3 regions of the Streptomyces hypolithicus genome follow, and region 2 is predicted to be linked to each of the others. Evidence: riboswitches for the same ligand, from Rfam matches in the RefSeq annotation. Region 2 holds a riboswitch; each other region holds the start of a gene.
The links. Region 2 has a riboswitch for cyclic di-AMP ahead of ACU6WZ_RS17360 (transglycosylase family protein). Riboswitches for the same ligand answer to the same signal wherever they lie in the genome.

Region 1 (7,117 bases), 3.4 Mb from region 2:
CGCATCCTTACCCAGGTGTCCGGCGACCACCTCGAAGTCATCAAGCTGATTCCGCCGCTGACCGTGGGGGAGAAGGAGGTGGACCGCTTCGTCCGCGCCTTCACCGCCGTGATGGACGACGCGCACAGCGGCGGCGGACTGATGTGGGACTTCGGCAGGACGCTCGTCAAGCAGGCGGTCGCCAACCGGTAGGCGGGCCGGAGGTGGGCGGCCCGGCCCAGCAGGCGAGGTAGGGGCAGCCCGCCCGGCCCCCGCGGCCGGGCCCTCAGCTCTCGTCGCTCAGCTCTCGTCGCTCAGCTCTCGTCGCTCGGGACGAGCAGCCGGGTCCGCAGCTGCTCGCGGGTCTCGGCGCTGAGCCCCAGTCCTTCCGCGAGGTACCGCGTGGTGGAGCCCCATACCTCCTGGACGGTCTCGAAGGCGGCGTTCAGGTACTCCGCGCGGGCGTCGAACAGCGGCCTCAGCAGCTCCATGACCTCGGGAGTCATTCCGGCCGGGGAGCTGTCGCTGCGGCTCACCCGGTAGCGGCGGCTCGGGTCGTTCGACTTGAGGTAGTCGGCCTCGATGGCGTCACGCTCGACGCCGACAGCCAGCAGGGCCACCGCTATCGACAGGCCCGCTCGGTCCTTGCCCGCCGCGCAGTGCATCAGGGCGGGCACGCTGTCCTCGGCGAGCGCCTGCAGCACTTGGCTGTGCTCGGCCGTGCGCTCCTTGATGATCACGCGGTACGTCTGCGCCATCCGGTCCGCGGCCTTGCCGTCGGACAGGATCTCGCGCAGCTCGTCGAGGTTCCCGTCCCGGACCATCTTCCAGAACACCGCGCCGTCGGCAGGGTCGGTCAGCGGCAGGTTCACGTTGCGCACACCCGGCAGCTCGATGTCCGGGCCCTCCAGCTTCTGGTCCGCCTCGTTGCGGAAATCGAAGATCGTATGAAGACCGAGGGAGCCGAGAAACGCCGCATCGGCCGCCGTCGCGTGTGCGAGGTGACCGCTGCGGAAAAGGACACCGGAGCGCACCCGGCGCCCGTCCACGGTCGGCAGGCCGCCCACATCACGGAAGTTGCGCACTGCGGCAAGCTCGGGCGCTGCCGACGGGACCTGCGGCACCTGCTGTGACACGTGGGCTCCTGTGAGTCTGCCGTCGGCGCTGCTCGCCGACTTCGGCGAGTTTCGACGATACGACACCGTGGCCGTGGCGATCATCGCCGCTGGCCAGGCGCTTCAGGCGTATCTGACAGTTGGGGCGAATCGGGTCATATCACCGTAACGCCCGTTGTGTGCAAGGGAGGTGACGGAGGGGCGGGCGGGCCGCTGGTGAGCAGGATCTCATTCGTGACCGTGCGTGGCGAAGATCCGGATACAAATGCCTTTCCGCAGGCGGGGGGAGAAGATCCGTAATCCACGGAGTGTGACGGCAATTCCCTCGCGAATTCCCCTCGCTCAACGGCTGGGCGAATGAGCTCGCTTGTACGGGGAAGGCCGGTCGGCTTACGGTCACGGTCAATCCGGGCGGACCGCCTAATCCTGCCGCCGCCCGGAATCCGAACCTACTCACGTGTGGCAGGAGCGGGGGAACCAGGTAAGTACGCCGGCATTCGGAAGTTTTTGGTCCGGACCGGCTCGGGGTGAAGCCGCGCATCAGCGCGGCCGGGCATCTCCAGCCCGAACCCGACAGCTCACCTCGTAGGCGCCGGAGAGGAATACCCCATGCCCGCAAAGGGTAAGCACCGCCGCCAGAGGCCGAACTCGATCACCCGCGGATTTATCGCCGCAGGCACGGGCGGAGCGGCTCTCGCACTTCCGTTCATGACCGTGACCGGCGCGAACGCCGCGGAGAAGGCCGCCCCGGCCTCCGCGTCCGCCGCGTCCTTCGGCAAGGCGGCCCCCGCGGCCGCCGCCGAGAAGGCCGCCGCGAAGAAGGCCGGCACCAAGACCTACTCCGTGGTCTCCGGCGACTATCTGTCGAAGATCGCCGAAGAGCAGGACGTGCGTGGCGGCTGGCACAAGCTCTACAAGGACAACCGTGTGGTCGTCGGCGGCAACCCCGAGCTGATCCTGCCCGGCATGAAGCTGACCATCGGCGCGAAGGCGTCCGGCTCCGCGCCGCAGGCGCCCGCGAAGCCCGCCCAGCCGTCGAAGTCCGAGAAGTCGTCGCAGCCGTCGCAGCCCTCGAAGTCCTCGGCCAAGGACTCCGCGCCCGCGCCGGCCAAGGACGAGGCCAAGGCGCCCGCCGCCAACAGCGCCTCCAACGCGGCCGCTTCCGGCCAGAGCAACGGATCCGGCTTCACCGCTCCGGTCGACGCGGGCGTCTCCACGCCGTACCGCGCCTCCGGCGGCAGCTGGTCCAGCGGCTACCACACGGGCGTCGACTTCACCGCCTCCAGTGGCACCCCGGTCAAGGCCGTGGCCACCGGCACCGTCGTCTCCGCCGGCTGGAGCGGCTCGTACGGCAACGAGGTCGTCATCAAGCACGACGACGGCCGCTACTCGCAGTACGCCCACCTCTCCTCGCTGTCCGTCTCCTCCGGCCAGAGCGTCGGAGGCGGCACCCAGATAGGCCTCTCCGGCAGCACCGGCAACTCCACCGGCCCGCACCTGCACTTCGAGATCCGGACCGGCCCGAGCTACGGCTCGGACGTCGACCCGCTGGCCTACCTGCGCGGCAACGGCGTCTCCATCTGACGCTCGCCCCGCGACGGCTCCATGCCCGTACGCCCCTTCTCTGCCGCTCACCCCCAGGCGGCAGGAAAGGGGCCTACGTGCGTTCAAAGGCGTATTCCGGGTTGGCCGAACCTGACCCGTGTCGTATCTCACGCTGCGTCACCCCCTCCCTACGGTGGCGTAGGTCACGTCCGCCGGTGAAGGATGTGCCGACGTGGCAGACGATTCGCGATCATTCAGAGCAGGCGCCATCGGGTCGTACGCGGCGATCGGTGACAGCTTCACCGAAGGCGTCGGCGACCCCGGGCCCGGCGGTACGTTCATCGGCTGGGCGGACCGGTTGGCCGTACTCCTCGACGACCGCGTCCCCGAGCACACCTTCCGCTACGCCAACCTCGCGGTCCGCGGCCGCCTCCTCGACCAGATCGTGGCGGAGCAGGTCCCGCGGGCGCGGCAGCTCGCCCCCGATCTGGTGAGCTTCTGCGCCGGCGGGAACGACATCATCCGGCCAGGCAGTGACCCCGACGACGTAGCCGAGCGCTTCGAGACAGCGGTCGCTGAGCTCACCGAGGCCGTCGGCACCGTCATGGTGACCACGGGCTTCGACACTCGGGACGTTCCCGTGCTGCGCCATCTGCGCGGCAAGATCGCGACGTACACGGCGCATGTGCGCGCGGTCGCCGACCGCTATGACTGCCCGGTGCTCGACCTGTGGTCCCTCAAGTCGGTCCAGGACAGACGCGCCTGGGACGGCGACCGCCTGCACCTCTCGCCCGAGGGCCACACCCGGGTCGCGCTGCGGGCCGGCCAAGTGCTGGGCCTGGACGTCCCCGCCGACCCCGACCAGGTGTGGCCGCCGCAGGTGCCGCGCAACTCGCTGGAGGCGCGCAGAGACAACATCCAGTGGGCGCGCGAACACCTGGTGCCGTGGATCGGGCGGCGGCTGCGCCGGGAGAGCTCGGGGGATCACGTGGCGGCGAAGCGCCCGGACCTGCTGCCGCTCTGAGGCGCTGAGCAGGGCGTGGTGGCCTTGACGTTCAGTCTCGGCCAGGGGCGTGCGCCCCCCTGTGCCAGACGTGAGGCCGGCGCCCTACGGGGACAGGAGGTCGCCCGCGCCGATCAGGGCCGTGTTTCCCTCCGTGGTGCAGGCGTGGGCTCCGGCGCGTGCGCCCAGCCGGGCGCACTCCTCAAGGCCCTGGCCGGCCAGCCGCCCGTACAGGAATCCGCTGACATAGGCGTCCCCGGCGCCGTTGGAGTCCACCACCGGGCCGGGCGGCACCGTCGCGGGAACCGGCCGTGGGGTGCGGCTGCCGTCCCGCGTCAGCAGGTACGAGCCGCCCGCGCCCGCCGTGGCCACCACGGCCTCGGCCCGTCCCTCCCGCAGGATTTCCCGCATCACGGCGGCGATCCGCTCCCCGGCGCCGGCAGCGCTGAGGAACACCAGATCGCAGCGGAGCGCGAACTCCCTGTGGTGGTCGGCCAGTCCGTCCCAGTCGTGCAGGTCCGTCGAGACCGGAACACCCAGCTCCTCGATGTCGTCGAGGAGATGACGCGCGAAGTCCACTATGCACAGGTGGACATGACCGGCACGCCGCAGATGCGGAAGGTAGAAGTCCCGCGGCATCCGCAGGCCGCCCGGGTCGCGGGCGTCGTAGAACGACATCCGGCGGCCCGTCGAGCTGTCCACGAGATTGACCGCGCGCCGGGTCCCCGCCGGTGAGATCAGCGGCTCGAAATCGACTCCACCCTTGGCCAGCCGCTCCCTGACCTGCCCGCCGATCCAGTCATCCCCGATGAAGTCGATGAATTTGACCTCAAGCCCCAACGCCCGGCAGCCCAGCGCGACATTGCCGCCGGTGTGCCCCGGCCACTCCCGGATGGGTGGCACGCCAAGCGAATCCGCGAGCGGTACGGGCAGCGAATCGACGCGGACGACGGTGTCCACCCCACTGCCGCCGACGACCAGGACGTCATACACCGCGTGCACAGACTGCTGTTCCGACATCGCAACCCCTTCCGGCTCCGCGGCCCAGTATGAACTGCTCCCGGATCAAAGGGACTGAGATCAACGGGACAGGTGGTGTGACACCCCTGGTCAGCTTGTCAGCGGGCGGCCGCCGCCAGCGCCGCGCGATCGATGCCCAATTCGCGGGCGAGCGCGTCCTCGGCCCATTCCAGCATGGTGCCCCGGGTCAGAGCTACCGGGGTTCCCGCGTACGACATCATCTGGACGGCGAGCCCGTCCAGCAGCGCAGTCAGCCGCCAGGCCGCCGACGCCGGGTCCTCGCACCGGAACTCACCGGCGTCCGCGCCCTCCCTGATGGCCTCGGTCAGCGCCGCCTTCCACTGCCGGTCGAGGTCGCGGGCCACTTCGCGGAGCACCGGCTCACGCAAGGACGCCGCCCAGCCCTCGATCCAGAGCCTCCATCCCTTGGCCTGCCCGGCCGGTGCGTACCAGCGGATCGCGGCCCGGAGTCTGCGTACGGCGCTGGTGCGCCGGCCGAGCAGTTTGCGCAGCTGCGCGAGGTCGCCGGCCGCGGCGTACACGAAAGCGGCGCCGACGAGCTTCTCCTTGGTCGAGAAGTGGTACAGCACCAGCGCGTTGCTCACGCCGAGGGCAGAAGCGACATCGGCGATGCGCAGGGCGCTCACTCCCCGCGCCTCGATCTGTCCGACCGCGGCACGCAGCAGTTCCTCGCGCCGTTCCTCCACGCTCAACCGCACTCTCGCCACCCGGCAAACCCTACACACGGGGGCGTCCCACCTGCCCCTACTGCGCAGCCACGACCGATCCGGCGGGCCCCGATCCGGTGGGCCCCGATCCGGTACGCGTCACCGGTACCAGCCGAACCGTTCCGCCATGACCGGGAGCCGGTCGTCGACGATCGCGTGGGCGGCGGCGCGCGGCGTCGTGCCGTCCGCCTCGGCCCGCGCCAGCATCTGGCCGACGAGGGTGCGCATCGAGCTCCGCGTGTACGCGAACGCCTCGTCCGGGTCGGGGCCGATGTCCCCGAACAGCGTCCACCACCACCAGGCGTTCGTACCCGAGTTCACGACGACGTCCGGCAGCACGCTCACCCCTCGTTCCGCCAGCAGCGCCTCGGCCTCGGGCAGCACCGGCATGTTCGCCGCCTCGACGACCCAGCGGGCCTTGATCCGCCGCTGGTTGGCCGCGTCGACGGCGTACGACACGGCCGCCGGAACCAATACCTCCGCCTCCGCGGACAGCCAGGCGTCGCCCGCCAGTTCCTGGTCGTCGGAGCGCAGTACGGCCCGGTCCACCGCGCCGTACGCGTCACGGGCGGCGAGCAGCGCTTCGACGTCCAGCCCGTCCGGGTTCGCGACCGTGCCCAGCACATCGGCCACCGCGACGATCTTCAGCCCGGCCTTGGACAGGAAGCGGGCGGTGGCGCCGCCCATCGTTCCCAGGCCCTGCACCGACACGCGCGTCCCCCGGTGCGGGATCGCCGCGGAGTCGAGCGCCGCGAGCACCGACTCGGCGACCCCGCAGCCGCCGACGAGCTCGCCGAGCCCGATGCCGCCGACCGTGACGCCGAACGCGTCGGCGAGCCGCCCGCGCGCCGCGCTCTCGTCGTCGAGCAACGGGTAGACGGCCTGAATGGTGGAGACGAGGCCGGCCTCCGCCGCGGCCTTGTCGACGATCTCCTGGGACAGCCCCAGATCCTCGCCGGTCGTCCAGAAGCTCTCGATGTGCGGGCGCATGGCGCGCAGGTAGCGCACCAGAATGCTGTACGCCTCGGGGTCCTGCGGGTCACAGTCGATGCCGCCCTTGGCGCCGCCGAGCGGTATGTAGCGCCCCCTCGGATGCGCAGGGTCGTAGTGGAGGGCTTCCTTCATCGTCATGCCGCGGGCCAGTCCCGCGACCTCGTCCACGGTGCAGCCCTCGCGCATGCGCAGGCCGCCACTGGCCACTCCGCGCAGCAGCCGGTCGACGACCAGGAAACCCCGCCGTCCCGTGATGTGGTCGGTCCAGGTCAGCGAGACCAGTGGGGCGCTCATACGGGGGACGGACAAGAGGGTGCCTCCGGGCGCGTGACGGTGCCTGCGACTCGCTGGTTCGACTGGCTGAAAAACTCGACTGAACAGTCAGTCAGTATCGGAAGCGGGTGCACCCCTGTCAACGCAGTCGCCGGCCCGGTCCCGTACCCGCCCACGTGACGGGCCGGTTCCCGCGCTGTCGTACCCGGCGCCCATAATGGATGGACCCGTGAGCTCCAGGAGGTCCTGTGACCGGCGACGACACCCTGCACACGCTGCGCACCCGGCTGCGCTCGCTGCGGACCGCCGCATTCGGCGCCGATCCGGCGGGGGAGCGTATGGAGCGCATCCGACGCTCGCCGAACTTCGCCGACGGCGTCTTCCAGAACCCCGTGGGCGCCCGCACCAGGCCGACCGGCTCCTCTCTCGAACTCGCGAAGGTGTACTTCCGCAAGGAGGAG
Region 2 (7,117 bases):
CCGACGATCTCCTCGACCCGCTCGCGGGAGATCCGTGAGTGGTGGATCGCCGCCGAGTCGTACGCGTCGAGGCCCAGCGCGATCGCGGCCACGGTCGTCACCGAACCCGCCAGCCCGACCAGGGTGTGCGCCGCGCGCAGCGGCACCGTCTCCTCGGCCAGGTCGAGCGCGGCCCGGATGTCGGCCCGTATGGCGGCGATCTGGCCTGTCGTGGGCGGGTCGGAGACGACGCCGTCCCGCACCAGGTGGCGCTCGGTCATCCGTACACAGCCGATGTCGACGGAGCGGGAGGCGTGCACCCGGTCCTCGCCCACGACGAACTCGGTGGAGCCGCCGCCGATGTCCACGACGAGGTAGGGGCCCGTCAGGTCGTCGCGGCCCGACAGCTCCCGTGTGGCACCGGTGAAGGAGAGCTCGGCCTCCTGCTCGCCGGTGATCACCTCGGGCTGGACGCCCAGGATGCCGAGGACTCCGCGGACGAACTCGTCCCGGTTCTCGGCGTCGCGGGACGCAGAGGTGGCGACGAACCTGATCTTCTCGGCGCCGTGCGCCTTGATGACGTCGGCGTACTCCCGGCAGGCGGCGAAGGTACGTTCCAACGCCTCGGGGGCGAGGCGGCCGGTGCGGTCCACGCCCTGGCCGAGGCGGACGATCTGCATCCGCCGGTCGAGCTCGACGAGTTCGCCGGCGGCCGCTCCCTCGCCCGAGGCGCTGTCGGAGGCGCCGTCGGGCACCGTCGCGTCCGCGACGAGCAGCCGGATGGAGTTCGTACCGCAGTCGACGGCGGCGACGCGGGTCACTTGGCGTCCTCCTGAGCGGTCACGGTCTGGCCGGTCTGGCCGGCCCGGTCGGCGCACGGCGTCACGCACGCGCCCTTCGCCCACCACTCGGGCAGCAACGCGATCACCTCGTCACCGAACGGGTTCACGCCTGGACCGGCCACCAATGCGTGCCCGACCAGGACATGCAGGCACTTCACCCGGTCCGGCATGCCGCCCGCGCTGGGGAAGCCCTGGAGGACCTCGATCGCGTCGCGGCGCCCGATGTAGTCCTCGTGGGCGGCGCGGTAGGCGGCGGCCAGCTCCGGGTCCTCGGCGAGACGGTCCTGCATCTGCTTCATCAGGCCGGAGCCTTCGAGGGTGCCGATCGCGGAGGCGGCGCGCGGGCAGGTGAGGTAGTACAGCGTCGGGAACGGTGTGCCGTCCTCCAGCCGCGGGGCCGTCTCGACCACGTCCGGCTGCCCGCACGGGCAACGGTGCGCGATGGCGCGCAGCCCACGCGGCGGGCGGCCCAGCTGGAGCTTGAACGCGGCGATGTCCACCTCGGTGGGCTCGGTGCGCGGGGTGGTCGGGGGTGCGGCGTCCATGCGTGCGTACGTGCCTTCGTGTTCGTCGGGTGCGTCGGGTGCGTCGGGTGCGTCGGGTGCGTGGGGGCGGTGGGTGGCTGCGAACAGCGTGTGTGGCTACTGCTGCCTGCGGTCGGCCTGGTCCACGCCGTCCCACAGGTTGGTGTACCAGGGGCGGTCCGCGTCCCCCAGGTCGTCGCGGCGCCGCTCGCGGGCCTCGGGGTCGAAGACGATGAAGCCCGTCTCCCCCGGCCGCACCAGGTGCAGGTGCTCGCGGGCCAGCCGCTCGACGTACGCGTCGTCCTTGAGCCGGGCCTTCTCGTCACGGAGCTCTTCGACGCGCCGGCCGGCCTCCTGCATCCGCCGCTGCTCGTCGGCGATCTCGCCGCGCTGCGACACGTACTGCCGCATCGGGTAGGCAAGCGCCACGATCAGCGAGCACAGGACCAGGACGAGGAGCGCGGCCCGGCCGGTGAGCCGGGAGCGACGGGCCTGACGGCGGGTCTGGGAACGGTAGACGCGGGCGGCGGTCTGCTCGCCGAGCAGCCTGAGCCTGGTCGCTGTGGAGAACCGATCCCGGTCCTTCGCGGCCATGTCCCCGCCTCCCCTTCACGCGCATACGTCCCCGCACACGGTACGGGACCGAGTGCGGGGACGTACGTACGACTGGCTGTGGTGCGGGTGCCGTTAGGCCTTGAAGCGCGGGAACGCGCTGCGGCCCGCGTACACGGCCGCGTCGTCGAGGATCTCCTCGATGCGCAGCAGCTGGTTGTACTTGGCGACGCGCTCGGAGCGGGCCGGGGCGCCGGTCTTGATCTGGCCGCAGTTGGTGGCGACGGCGAGGTCGGCGATGGTGACGTCCTCGGTCTCGCCGGAGCGGTGCGACATCATGCACTTGAAGCCGTTGCGCTGGGCCAGCTCGACGGCGTCCAGGGTCTCGGTCAGCGAACCGATCTGGTTGACCTTGACGAGCAGCGAGTTGGCGGCGCCTTCCTCGATGCCGCGGGCCAGGCGCTCCGGGTTGGTGACGAAGAGGTCGTCGCCGACGATCTGGACCTTGCTGCCCAGCTTGTCGGTGAGGATCTTCCAGCCGGCCCAGTCGTCCTCGAAGAGCGGGTCCTCGATGGAGACGAGCGGGTACGCCGCCACGAGCTCCTCGTAGTACTCCGTCATCTCGGCGGCCGAGCGGGACTTGCCCTCGAACTCGTAGCTGCCGTCCTTGTAGAACTCGGACGCGGCGACGTCGAGCGCGAGCGCGATCTGCTCGCCCGGGACGTAACCGGCCTGCTTGATGGCCTCAAGGATGAGGTCGAGCGCGGCGCGGTTGGAGTCCAGGTTCGGGGCGAAGCCGCCCTCGTCGCCGAGGCCGGTGGACAGGCCCTTGGTCTTCAGGACGGACTTGAGGGTGTGGTAGACCTCCGTGCCCCAGCGCAGGGCCTCGGAGAACGACTCGGCGCCGATCGGCGCGATCATGAACTCCTGGATGTCGACGTTGGAGTCGGCGTGCGACCCACCGTTGAGGATGTTCATCATCGGCACGGGCAGCAGGTGCGCGTTCGGGCCACCCAGGTAGCGGAACAGCGGCAGGTCGCAGGCCTCGGAGGCGGCGTGCGCGACGGCCAGGGAGACGCCGAGGATGGCGTTGGCGCCAAGGGATGCCTTGTTCTCGGTGGCGTCCAGGTCGAACATCGCCTGGTCGATCAGGCGCTGCTCGGTGGCGTCGTAACCGACGAGCTCCGGGCCGATCTGCTCGATGACGGCGAGGACGGCCTTCTCGACACCCTTGCCGTGGTAGCGGCTGGGGTCACCGTCGCGAAGCTCAATGGCCTCGAACGCTCCGGTGGAGGCACCGGAGGGGACAGCAGCACGACCGGTGCTGCCGTCGTCGAGGCCGACCTCGACCTCGACCGTGGGGTTGCCTCGGGAGTCCAGGATTTCCCGGGCTACGACGACGTCGATGGACGGCACGAGCATCTCCTTCTGGGATGTGACGCTAGGGGTGCAGGGTCGCTTTGGCCTTGCGGCAAGAGCCTATCCGGCTTGCGGGCTGCGGCCTGCCGTTCGCTCGCCCGCTGGGACGGGAACGCGCCCGAATACCCGTAATAGGGGATGAACTCTTGGCGGCGCGGCACCGTGCCCGGTCCAAGGACTGGGCGGTAACGGCACCGGGGCGGTAACGCCGAAACCCCGGCCCGGCGCGTTCGGGGGGGAAGGCGCGCCGTGCCGGGGTGCTCGGGGTTCCGGGTCAGCCGATCAGCTGAGGTGCAGCTGCTGGCCCGGGTAGATGACATCGGCGTCGCTGACGATGTCCTTGTTCAGCTCGAAGACCTTCTCCCAGCCGCCCTTGACCTTCTCGGCCTTGGCGATCTTGCCGAGGGTGTCGCCGGACTTCACCTTGTACTCGCCGTCGCCCTTCTCGAAGCTCTTCGGCGCGGCGGGCTGAGCCGTCTCGGCCTTCGGCTGCGCCTTGGGCTGGGCCTCGGGCTGGGCCTCGGGCTCGGAACGGACCTCGCTGCGCGAGGCGGGCTGCTCGGTCTCGCGCGGGGCGGCGGGCTGCTGCTGCGCCGGCTGGGACTTCTGCTCGGAGGAGCCGGAGGTGTCGACACCCGGGTCGACACCGTCGTTGGTCAGGCCGCCTTCACCGGCGCAGGCCCAGGCGCCCGGGCCCTGCATGTCGAGAAGCTTCTCGGCGGTGGCGATCTGCTGCGACTTCGACGCCTTGTCGGCGGTCTGGGCGTACTGCGTGCCACCGGCCGCGGCCCAGCTGGAGGCCGAGAACTGCAGGCCACCGTAGTAGCCGTTGCCGGTGTTGATGGACCAGTTGCCGCCGGACTCGCACTGGGCGACGGCGTCCCAGGTCGAGACGGAGGCTGCGGAAGCGGTCGACGCACCCATCAGCGGGGCGACGACAGCGGCGCCGGTGACGCCGGCGAGCGCGGCGATTCGAGTGGCCTTGGACGGGCGACGGTGCTTGGCCTTGCCGGAAAACAGCATGCGACATCTCCTCACCGACGCCTACGAGGTGAGCTGTCGGGTTCGGGCCAATGAGTTGCCCGGCCGCGCGACCTAGCGCGCGGCTTAACCCCAAGCCGGTTCCGTTCCGTCTCTCGACGGGCCGGGCCCGGCACTTACCTGGGTCCCCCGCTCCTGCCTACGGCGCTTTACGCGTCGGTTCCCCCCGACCGACGGCAGGATTCGGCGTGACGGTCGACGGGGCCCGCGGTGGCGAGCGGTCAGACCGTAGACACAAGAGGTTCCGAAGTTCAAAGAAGGACATGGGGGGCCAACCACCCTTCCTTGCCCCCCTCCGACCCTCATCGACGCAGGTCAGAGGGGGCACAAACGGACCATCCGGGCCAGACACGCCAGTTGAGGCGAAGAGACCCTTGTCTCACTTGCCCCAACCGGGACATTACGGCCCGAAAAACCCCCGATTTCAGCCCAGATCGAGGCTCTGGCCAGGGATGATGAGGTCCGGATCGGACCCAAGGGCCTTGTCGTTGGCCTCGTAGAGCGCCGGCCACCCGCCGGGGACCTCGTGCGCGTCGGCGATGGCCCAGAGGTTGTCGCCGGCGCGGACGGTGTACGCGGCGTTCTCGACGCCCGGAGCGGCTCCGGTGCCGGAGCCGTCACGTGTCGAAGCGTCACCTCGCGAGGCATGGCGCCCCGATTCGCGCTTTTCGCCCGATTCGCCGATTACGTCGCCCGAGCCTTCCGGGGCCTCTTCACCCCGGTGCTTGCCCTTGGAGGAGGCGTCCTGGTCGGCCGGAGCCTCGGAGTCCTCAGCTTCGGCGGCGGGGGCGTCGTCGGACGCGGAGGGCTGGGCCGGTGGCGCGGAGCGGGCGGGCTCGGCGGGCTCTTCCGACGCGTCGCGCTTCGGGGGCTCGTCGCCGTTCTTCTCGGTGCTTTCGGTCCCGTCGGTGCTGTCGGTGCCGTCGCTCTTCTTGGTCTTGCCGTCGGCAGGGGCGTCCGGCGCCTCCGGGGCCCACGTCTCGCCGGGAGACGGGGTGGCGGCCGAGCCGCCTGCGGGGGCAGCCTTGTCACTGTCCGTCAGGCCGGTGATGAGCGCGCAGCTCGGCCACGCCTGCGGCCCCTGCGCGGCCAGTATCTTCTCGGCGATCTTGACCTGCTGCGAGCGGCTGGCGAGGTCGGCGCGCGGAGCGTAGGCCGTACCGCCGTAGCTCGACCAGGTCTCCTGCGAGATCTGGAGTCCGCCGTAGAAGCCGTTGTCGAGGTCGGCGCTCCACATGCCGCCGCTCTCACAATCGGCGACCCGGTCCCAGGTCGTGACCTCGGCAGCGTTCGCGCCGGTCGCGCCGAGCAGCGGAATGGCGATGGCCGATCCCGCGACTCCCGCCGCGACGACGAGGGCTGGGGCCTGACGGGGTCGGCGGTGTCTACCGTTCCCGGAGCGCATGCGGTGGCCTTTCGAGTGACGGCTGAGGTTGACGGTGAACGTAGCCGTACTCGAACGTCTGTCACAAGTCGATGGAGCAGAGATCACGTGAAGGTCTCAAATGTGACGCGTCGTCACTCGCTGTGGTGCGTGAACTCCACCGGCAGCGTGCGCAGTCCGCGCATGATGAGGCCCCCACGCCACCGCAAATCGTCCGGTTCCACCGCAAGCCGCAGATCCGGCAGACGCCGCAGCAGCGTCGCGATCGCCGTCTGCCCTTCCAGTCGGGCGAGGGGGGCGCCGAGGCAGTAGTGGATGCCGTGGCCGTACCCGAGGTGCGGGTTGTCGCGTCGTGAGAGGTCCAGCGTGTCCGGGTCGTCGAAGCGGTCGGGGTCGCGGTCGGCGGCGGCGAGTACGACGAGTACCGGGTCGCCGGCGGCGATGTCCTGCCCGCCGAGGGTGAGTGGCTCGGTGGCGTACCGCCACGTGGCGAGCTCCACCGGGCCGTCGTACCGCAGGAGTTCCTCGACCCCGGTGGCGAGGAGGCCGGTGTCGCCCGCGGAGAGGGCGCGCTGCAGACGGTCGCGTTCACGCGGGTTGCGCAGGAGGGCGTAGACCCCGTTGCCGATGAGGTTGACAGTCGTCTCGAACCCGGCGAAGAGAAGGATGAAGGCCATGGCGGCGGCCTCGTTCTCGGTCAGATGCTCGCCGTGGTCGCTGGCGCGGATCAGGCCCGAGATGAGGTCGTCGCCCGGGGCCTCGCGCTTGCGGTGGATGAGTTCGGCGAGGTAGTCGCGCATCTTCTTGACCGAGCGGGCGACACCGCCACGGGGACCGCTGCCCTGTCCCGGCTTCATGTGTCGCATCATCATTCCCGCCCAGTCGCGGAAGTCGTCCTGGTCCTCGCGGGGCACGCCGAGAAGGTCGCAGATCGCGTAGATGGGGAGTGGGAACGCGAAGTCGTGGATGAGGTCTGCGGTTCCCTTCTCCGCGAACGCGTCGATGAGCCGGTCGGTCAGCTCCTGCACGCGCGGCGCGAACGCGGCCACCGTGCGCGGCGTGAACGCCTTGGAGACCAGGCGCCGCAACCGGGTGTGGTCCGGCGGGTCGATGTTCAGCAGATGCGTCATCAGGTCGGCCTTACGCTCGCCCGGGATGCCCGTTCTGCCCTTGGCGTGCGCCGATCCGGCGTGGTGGGCCGGGTCCTTGGACAGCCGGAGGTCGGCGAGCGCCTGCCGGGCATCGGCGTACCGGGTCACCAGCCACGCGTCGACCCCGCTGGGGAGGGTGGTGCGGTGCACGGGGGCGTGCTCGCGCAACCAGGCGTACGCCGGATAGGGGTCGGTGGCGAACTCCCAGGTGAACAGGTCTGGAGC
Region 3 (7,117 bases), 2.9 Mb from region 2:
ACGGGCCGTGCCGCTCACCAGGGCGCGCAGTTCCTCCAAGGTCAGGGTGGAGCCCGTGGGAACGAGCGTGCTGACGCCGCGACGCCGGACGGTCAGCACGCCGCGCCCCCACACCCGCGCCACGGACGCGGGCAGGTCGATGATCACGGCGGTGTGCTCGTCGATCCCCAAAACTGCGCTGTCCTCGGGCAGTTGCTGCTCCAGAGCCGCCAGGCGGGTCTCGCCGAGGTAGCAGAAGCGGGTGTCGTGCGTGCCGCCTTCGGCGTTGTCGTAGTGCGGGATCACCACGACCTGCAGGCCGAGCGCGCCCAGCAGGTCGAGGCCCTTCAGCCAGACGGGGGGGTGCCCGGCCTTGTAGACCTCGTACACCGGCAGCGCGGCCAACCCGACGGTGCACGCCGCCGCGGACGCCATCACCGTCACGCCGAACCCGCGGCGCACCCGCTCCGACAGGATCGCGCCCAGGCCCTGGGCGTGCCAGCGGTCCAGCGCGTACGACGGGCTGCCGGGCCCCGAGAAGACCCAGGCGGCCCTGCGCACCTGGTCGCGTACGCCGTCCGGGTCGCCTCCCGGCTGCGGGCCGGGGTCAGCGTCGGGCACCACCGCTGTGGTGAGCCCGACGCTGCGCCGGAAGTAGTCGCGGGCGCGCGCGGAGATGTCGTCGCGGTTGACCTGGAACCCGTACGGCGTCTCCAGGATCAGCGCACCGGGCTCACGGCCGAGGTGCGCGGCCAGCTCCCGGTGCAACGTCACCATCGTGGGGCTGGTCTCGCCCGAGCCCATCAGCGCCAGAACTCCCCGCTCAGAGTGCATTCAGACCCCAGCCCCTCCGCCCCGCGCCCACGGATCCGCTCTCAGCAGCCTCCGTATCCGTACCCGCCGCACTCCGGGCCCATGCCGGTACGGGTCGGCTCAGCCGAGCACCGCCACGGGCTCCGCGTACCGTTTGCGGCGTTGTCGTCAGTCAGCGACGCTCCTTCCCCAAGCTCTCGGCTTCGCTCGAGCAGGGGAGACCCCATCCGCCTCCCTCCTCCGCCTTGCAATCGAAGCCGCATGACGCCGCTCGCTGATCCACTCCCCATCGTGGGGGAGGTCGTTATCCTCGGAGAAGCCGATGAAGGGGCAGTGAGGGCCTGCGGAGAAACAAGTCGTTGCTTCCGCTGTTGCTCGTCGTTGTTGTGCTATGGGGATGTCGGAGGGGGCCGAGGCGGGCCTGGCGGCGAAGTTCCAGGCATTGTTGCCGCATCTGGACGAGCGCCAGCGCCGGTTAGCCATGGGAGCGGAGGCTCGGTCGCTGGGGCATGGCGGGATCAGAAAGGTGGCCCGGGCGGCCGGGGTGCGTGAGGGCACCGTCTCCCGCGGGGTCGCTGAACTGGAGGCCGGTGCGGCCCCGTTGGGCCGGACCCGCCGGGAGGGCGGAGGCCGCAAGCGCGCGGTGGATCTCAACCCTGGGCTGCGGCCCGCACTGCTGGCCCTCGTCGAGCCGGACATGCGGGGTGATCCGATGTCGCCGCTGCGCTGGACGACGAAGTCGACCCGTCATCTGGCCGGCGAGCTGACGGGGCAGGGGCACCGCATCTCGGCGGAGACCGTGGCCGACCTGCTGCGTGAGGAAGGATTCAGCCTGCAGGGCAACGCCAAGACGGTTGAGGGCAGGCAACACCCGGACCGCGACGGCCAGTTCCGCTATATCAGCGAGCGGGCCAAGGACTACCAGGCCGCGGGGGACCCGGTGGTCAGCGTCGATACCAAAAAGAAGGAGGTGGTCGGCAACTACAAGAATGCGGGCGTCGAGTGGCACCGCGAGGGCGACCCGGTCCGGGTGCGGACGCACGACTTCCCGGACCCGGAGCTGGGCAAGGCCGTCCCGTACGGGATCTATGACCTGACTGCGAACACCGGATGGGTCAGCGTGGGCACCGACCATGACACCGCCGCGTTCGCCGTGGAGTCGGTCCGCCGCTGGTGGAACGGCCAGGGACGCGACGACTATCCCCACTCCCGGCGGCTGTTGATCACTGCGGACGCGGGCGGCTCGAACGGCTACCGCACCCGCGCCTGGAAGGCCGAACTGGCCGCCCTGTCCCTGGAGACCGGCCTGGAGATCACCGTCTGTCACTTTCCGCCAGGTACTTCAAAATGGAACAAAATTGAGCACCGGCTGTTCTCCCACATCACCATGAACTGGCGCGGCAGGCCGCTGACCAGCCATGAAGTCATCGTGAACAGCATCGCCGCGACCACCACTCGCACCGGACTCAAGGTCCACGCCGAACTCGACACCTCCGCCTACGAGACCGGAGTCCGGATCGGCGACCGGCAGATGGACGCCTTGCCGCTGCACCGCCACGAGTGGCACGGCGACTGGAACTACACCCTCCGTCCCGAGGCGTTCGCCCAGGTCAATGACGCACCGGACCCCTTCGACCAGCCCAGCCCCGACCTCGCCTGGCTCTGCCACCCCGCCCTGACCGGAATGCCGGCCCAGGAATGGGACACGCTCATCACCACGATGACCACGCTCCACGAGGACCAGCGCGAGAAGAACCTGGATAAACGGCGCGGTCACCGCCCACGGCTCCAGGCCCCCGGCACCGGCCGGCGCCCCATGCTCACCCTCGCCGACCGGCTCCTGGCCACCGTCCTCCACCAGCGGCTCGGCCTGCCCCAAGTCGCCGTCGCCACCCTCTTCGGCGTCTGCCCCGAGACGATCAACAGGCGCATCCGCGACATCCGCCAGCTCCTGAAGACGATGGAGCACACCATCACGGCGGCCAGCTGCCAACTCGCCACACTGGCACACCTCTACGACCACGCGAGCGCGGTCGGCATCGCCCTCCCGCCGGAGATCAAGACGGCGAGTTAATGATCCGCAGGCCCTGAGTGGGAGCGGGACGCGCAGAACCGGAATCGCGTCAGCCAGTGATGGCGGACGTGGCCCGGGTCGCCGGAGTGTCCCACCAGACGGTGTCGCGCGTGCTCAACGGCGCCCCGCACGTCCGTCCGGGCACCCGTGACCGGGTGCTCGCCGCGATCCGGGAACTCGACTACCGCCCCAACGTCGCTGCCCGCGCCCTGGTCACCCGCCGTTCCCAGACCCTCGGTGTGGTCAGTTTCGGCAGTGCCCTGTACGGCCCCGCCTCCATGCTGGACGGCATAGAGCAGGCGGCGCGCAGCGCGGGCTACTTCGTGAGCGTGGCGAGCCTGCGCTCCCTGGACAGCCGCTCCATCCAGGAGGCCGTGGACCGGCTCAGGGACCAGGGCGTCGAAGGCGTTGTCGTGATCGCGCCGCACACCCCGGCGGTGCGGGCCGTCGCCAAGCTGTCGACGGCCGTTCCCGTGGTCGCCGTAGGCGCAGGCAGCGAATCCCGGGTGCCCACCGTGGCGGTCTGGCTGTCTGCGCTCACATGATCCTCGCTTCGGGAGGGGCTCCGACGCGGACTCCGTCCTCCCATTCAACGCCGACACCGCCGTCCGCGCATCAGCGGGCCGCTGGGTGAAGGAATTAGCCACCCGTACGTCGCGCGGCCCGCCGTACTCAGCGCAGTGCCGGGGTCAGGAGCCGACCTTGCGCTTGTTGTAGACGTCGAAGCCGACCGGCGCGAGCAGCACCAGGCCCTTGATGACCTGCTGGAAGTCGGTGCCGATGCCGACCAGCGACATGCCGTTGTTCAGCACACCGAGCACCAGCCCGCCGATGATCGCGCCCAGTACGGTCCCGACGCCGCCGGAGGCCCGCGCTGGCCGGGCTGGTCTTCGCCGCCCGGCTCAACGCGGGCACACCGCAGGGCGGTTCGACAACGCGGTGCAGCAGGGCGTCTGGCACGGGCCGCTGTCCGGCCTCAGGCCAACCTCGACGACGCGTCCGCCCGGTACGGCAAGCCGGTCCTGGTCGCTGAGACGGCGTGCGCGCACACCCTCGTGAACGACGGCGACCTGGAGAACAACGTCGCCAGGGCCGATCAGCTGATGTCCCGCTATCCGGCCACGCCGGCGGGTCAGGCCGCCAACCCGCGTGACGTTACGCCGAGCAGTCCGCCGCCGCACCACACGACCCGGCCCACGGGGGCCGGTGAAGGGGCTGCGCAACGGTGCCCGGCGTGCCCCGCACGCCCCGGCGCGCCCGCGAGCCTGGACTGCGCCTGACCGGACCATGACTTCATCCTGCTATTTCCGATATGGGCGATTTTCCGTACGCGTGACGCACCGCCACGCCCTGCCCCCTTCGGGGAGCAAAAAGGACAAATCAATTGGCCGGTTCCGGTGACATGGGTCACGCGGGCCGAGCTGTGTGCGGCGTCACGGACCGGTACGGAACCCTTGTGCCGGAAGCGAGTTGAGTGGCCTGTAGATCAATTGCGAGGCCATTCTTCGGGGGCTTTCCTGTTGCGCGGATTACATTTCCGAATTCGAGGCTTGTTCGCCGCGGCCTTTCTCGCTTAACGTCACCGTCAATCCGGTCGGACCGCCTAATCCTGCCACCGTCCGGAATCCCCCGACACTCACGCACGGCAGGAACGGGAGACCCAGTTAAGTCGCCGGTCCGGTATCCGGAACGGCTTGGGGTGAAGTCGCACGCTGCGTGCGACCGGACATCTCCAGTCCGAACCCGACAGCTCATCTCGTAGGCGACGGAGAGGAATTCGTCATGCCCTCAAAGGGTAAGCACCATCGTTCCAGGTTCAGCCCGCTGGCCCGCGGCCTCGTCGCCGTGAGCGCCGGCAGCGCCGTGCTCGCGCTGCCGATCCTCGGCTCGGCCACCGCCCAGGCGGCCGAGCCCGCCGCCGCGCAGAAGGCCGCCGCCACCTACTCGGTGGTCGCGGGCGACTCGCTGTCGAAGATCGCTGAGAAGCGTTCGCTGACCGGCGGCTGGAAGCAGCTGTACAAGGACAACCGCAAGGTCGTCGGCGACGACCCGGCGCTGATCCACCCCGGTCTCAAGCTGACCATCGGCGCCAAGGCCCCGGCGAAGGCTCCGGCCAAGCCGAAGGCCAAGGCTCCCGCCAAGGCGGCGACCCCGGCGAAGGCCGACGCGGACCGCGCGTCGACGTCCGCCCGCGCCGACCGCTCCGAGCGCCCCCAGCAGGCCGCGACGTACACCAACGACCTCGACGGCTGGATCAAGGAATCACTGGCCATCATGGCCGAGCGTGGTATCCCCGGTACATACGAGGGAATTCACCGCAACATCATCCGTGAATCCGGCGGCAATCCCCTTGCCATCAACAACTGGGACGTCAACGCCGCAGCCGGAACGCCTTCCAAGGGCCTCCTTCAGGTGATCAAGCCGACGTTTGACGCCTACTGGGTTCCCGGCACTTCCAAGGACAGTTACGACCCGGTCGCCAACATCACGGCCGCGTGCAATTACGCCGCTGACCGGTACGGCTCGATCGACAATGTGAACGGCCCCTACTGATATTCCGTCAGGTGCCTTGACCGGCTGAGGAACGACTCGATCCGGTCGTATTCGGGCTCGCCGTCGGCGACCACCACCCGGTAGTGACAGGAGAAGCTGTCGCCGGGCGGCAGGGCGAACTCCTCGTGGAACGCCCAGGAGACGGCGACGGTGGGAGTGGGCTCGGAGCGTACGAACCAGTGGGACGACGGGTGCATGGTGCCGTCGTCCCACTGGGCGTTCCGCTGGGCATTCGGCTGGGAGTTCCGCCACGGGGCGTGCTGGGCTTCGGCGAAGACGAGGGTGCTCGGCGCCTCGACGAGAACACGCCGACGGGATCGCTCCTGATCGTCGGCGGCTTCGCGGTGACGGCCGCCTCCGCCTGGTTCGCGACACCACTGGCGGTCCCCGTCCTCGGCGCCGTCATGGCATTCGCCGTCGCCGTCGAGACCCGGCACGCGGATGCCCGCAGGACGCGCCCTGATCCAGACCGGCCGTCTCAGCTCTGCGCCTGCTCCAGCCAGCGCGTCACCATGCGGACGTCGCGGGCGACCGCCACACCCGAGGCGCCGTGCGCCCCCGGCAGAGAGGGCAAGGTCACAGCCGTAGACCCTGCTGCTCATCCGTTCCGCTGTCCTAACATCCGAGCATGACGGTTCTCCCCGATGACGGGCTTTCGCTCGCCGCTGAGTTTCCGGACGCCTCCCACGACCAGTGGCAGCGCCTCGTCGAGGGCGTACTGCGCAAGTCGGGCAAGGACGTTACGGGCCCGGCGGCCGAGGAGGCGCTGGCGACGGCGCTCGACGACGGGCTCGTCGCCCGTCCCCTCTACACGGCACCCACCGACGTCCCCGACACCGGATACCCGGGTTTCGCCCCCTACGTCCGCGGGGGCAGGCCCGTGGGCGGCTGGGACGTGCGGCAGCGGCACACGTCGGCCCAGGCAGGACCCGCCAACGAGGCCGTGCTCGCGGACCTCGAAAACGGTGTGACGTCGCTGTGGCTGTCCATGGACGGGGCCGGCGACGGCCTGCCCGTGACCGGCCTCGCGCAGGTCCTCGACGGGGTCTATCTCGACCTGGCGCCCGTCATCCTCGACGCGGGCGGCGAAACCGCCGCCGCCGCGGCCGTGTTGCTGCGGCAGTACGAGCAGCGGGGCGTCGCCCGTGACGCGGCGCGTGGCAACCTCGGCGCGGACCCCCTGGGGCTCGCCGCCCGCACCGGCGAGGCCATGAACCCCGGCTACGCGGCCGACGCCGCGGAGCTGGCGCGGCGCTGCCACGAGCAGTACCCGGGGCTGCGGGCGCTGACCGTCGACGCGCTGGCGTACCACGAGGCCGGGGCGTCCGCCGCCCAGGAGCTGGGCATCTCGCTCGCGACCGGTGCGGCGTACCTGCGACTGCTCACCGGCGCCGGACTGCCGGCCGAAGCGGCCCTGCGGCAGCTGGAGTTCCGGTACGCCGCCACCGCCGACCAGTTCCTGACCGTCGCCACCCTCCGGGCGGCCCGCCGCCTGTGGGCCAGGGTCGCCGAAGTATGCGGGGCCGCTGATGCTGGCGCGCAGCGCCAGCACGCCGTGACCTCGCCGGTGATGATGACCCGCCGCGACCCGTACGTGAACATGCTCCGCGCCACCGTCGCCTGCCTTGGCGCGGGTGTCGGCGGCGCCGACGCCGTCACCGTGCTGCCCTTCGACCACGAGCTGGGCCTGCCCGACGC

Region 1: linked by a shared signal. The riboswitch ahead of ACU6WZ_RS01295 (M23 family metallopeptidase) and the one ahead of ACU6WZ_RS17360 (transglycosylase family protein) in region 2 are both predicted to bind cyclic di-AMP.
Region 3: linked by a shared signal. The riboswitch ahead of ACU6WZ_RS03760 (LysM peptidoglycan-binding domain-containing protein) and the one ahead of ACU6WZ_RS17360 (transglycosylase family protein) in region 2 are both predicted to bind cyclic di-AMP.

The regions. Positions count from the first base shown of each region.
Region 1 is NZ_CM128811.1:246,120-253,236, reverse strand. Features, by position in the region: gene ACU6WZ_RS01305 (aspartate aminotransferase family protein) at 1-192, shown strand, start outside; gene ACU6WZ_RS01300 (tyrosine-protein phosphatase) at 294-1,115, opposite strand; cyclic di-AMP (ydaO/yuaA leader) riboswitch at 1,531-1,699, shown strand; gene ACU6WZ_RS01295 (M23 family metallopeptidase) at 1,704-2,678, shown strand; gene ACU6WZ_RS01290 (SGNH/GDSL hydrolase family protein) at 2,872-3,663, shown strand; gene ACU6WZ_RS01285 (carbohydrate kinase family protein) at 3,748-4,662, opposite strand; gene ACU6WZ_RS01280 (TetR/AcrR family transcriptional regulator) at 4,761-5,390, opposite strand; gene ACU6WZ_RS01275 (Glu/Leu/Phe/Val dehydrogenase dimerization domain-containing protein) at 5,490-6,677, opposite strand; gene ACU6WZ_RS01270 (MBL fold metallo-hydrolase) at 6,905-7,117, shown strand, end outside.
Region 2 is NZ_CM128811.1:3,665,325-3,672,441, reverse strand. Features, by position in the region: gene ACU6WZ_RS17380 (Ppx/GppA phosphatase family protein) at 1-800, opposite strand, end outside; gene ACU6WZ_RS17375 (DUF501 domain-containing protein) at 797-1,366, opposite strand; gene ACU6WZ_RS17370 (FtsB family cell division protein) at 1,463-1,939, opposite strand; gene eno (phosphopyruvate hydratase) at 2,033-3,319, opposite strand; gene ACU6WZ_RS17360 (transglycosylase family protein) at 3,599-4,339, opposite strand; cyclic di-AMP (ydaO/yuaA leader) riboswitch at 4,343-4,514, opposite strand; gene ACU6WZ_RS17355 (transglycosylase family protein) at 4,782-5,762, opposite strand; gene ACU6WZ_RS17350 (cytochrome P450 family protein) at 5,876-7,117, opposite strand, start outside.
Region 3 is NZ_CM128811.1:771,823-778,939, reverse strand. Features, by position in the region: gene ACU6WZ_RS03785 (type 1 glutamine amidotransferase family protein) at 1-813, opposite strand, end outside; gene ACU6WZ_RS03780 (ISAzo13 family transposase) at 1,184-2,866, shown strand; gene ACU6WZ_RS03775 (LacI family DNA-binding transcriptional regulator) at 2,926-3,411, shown strand; partial or broken gene ACU6WZ_RS03770 (sugar ABC transporter permease) at 3,556-3,741, opposite strand; gene ACU6WZ_RS03765 (glycosyl hydrolase 53 family protein) at 3,820-4,146, shown strand; cyclic di-AMP (ydaO/yuaA leader) riboswitch at 4,484-4,646, shown strand; gene ACU6WZ_RS03760 (LysM peptidoglycan-binding domain-containing protein) at 4,649-5,419, shown strand; gene ACU6WZ_RS03755 (DUF6807 family protein) at 5,413-5,856, opposite strand; gene ACU6WZ_RS03750 (methylmalonyl-CoA mutase family protein) at 6,048-7,117, shown strand, end outside.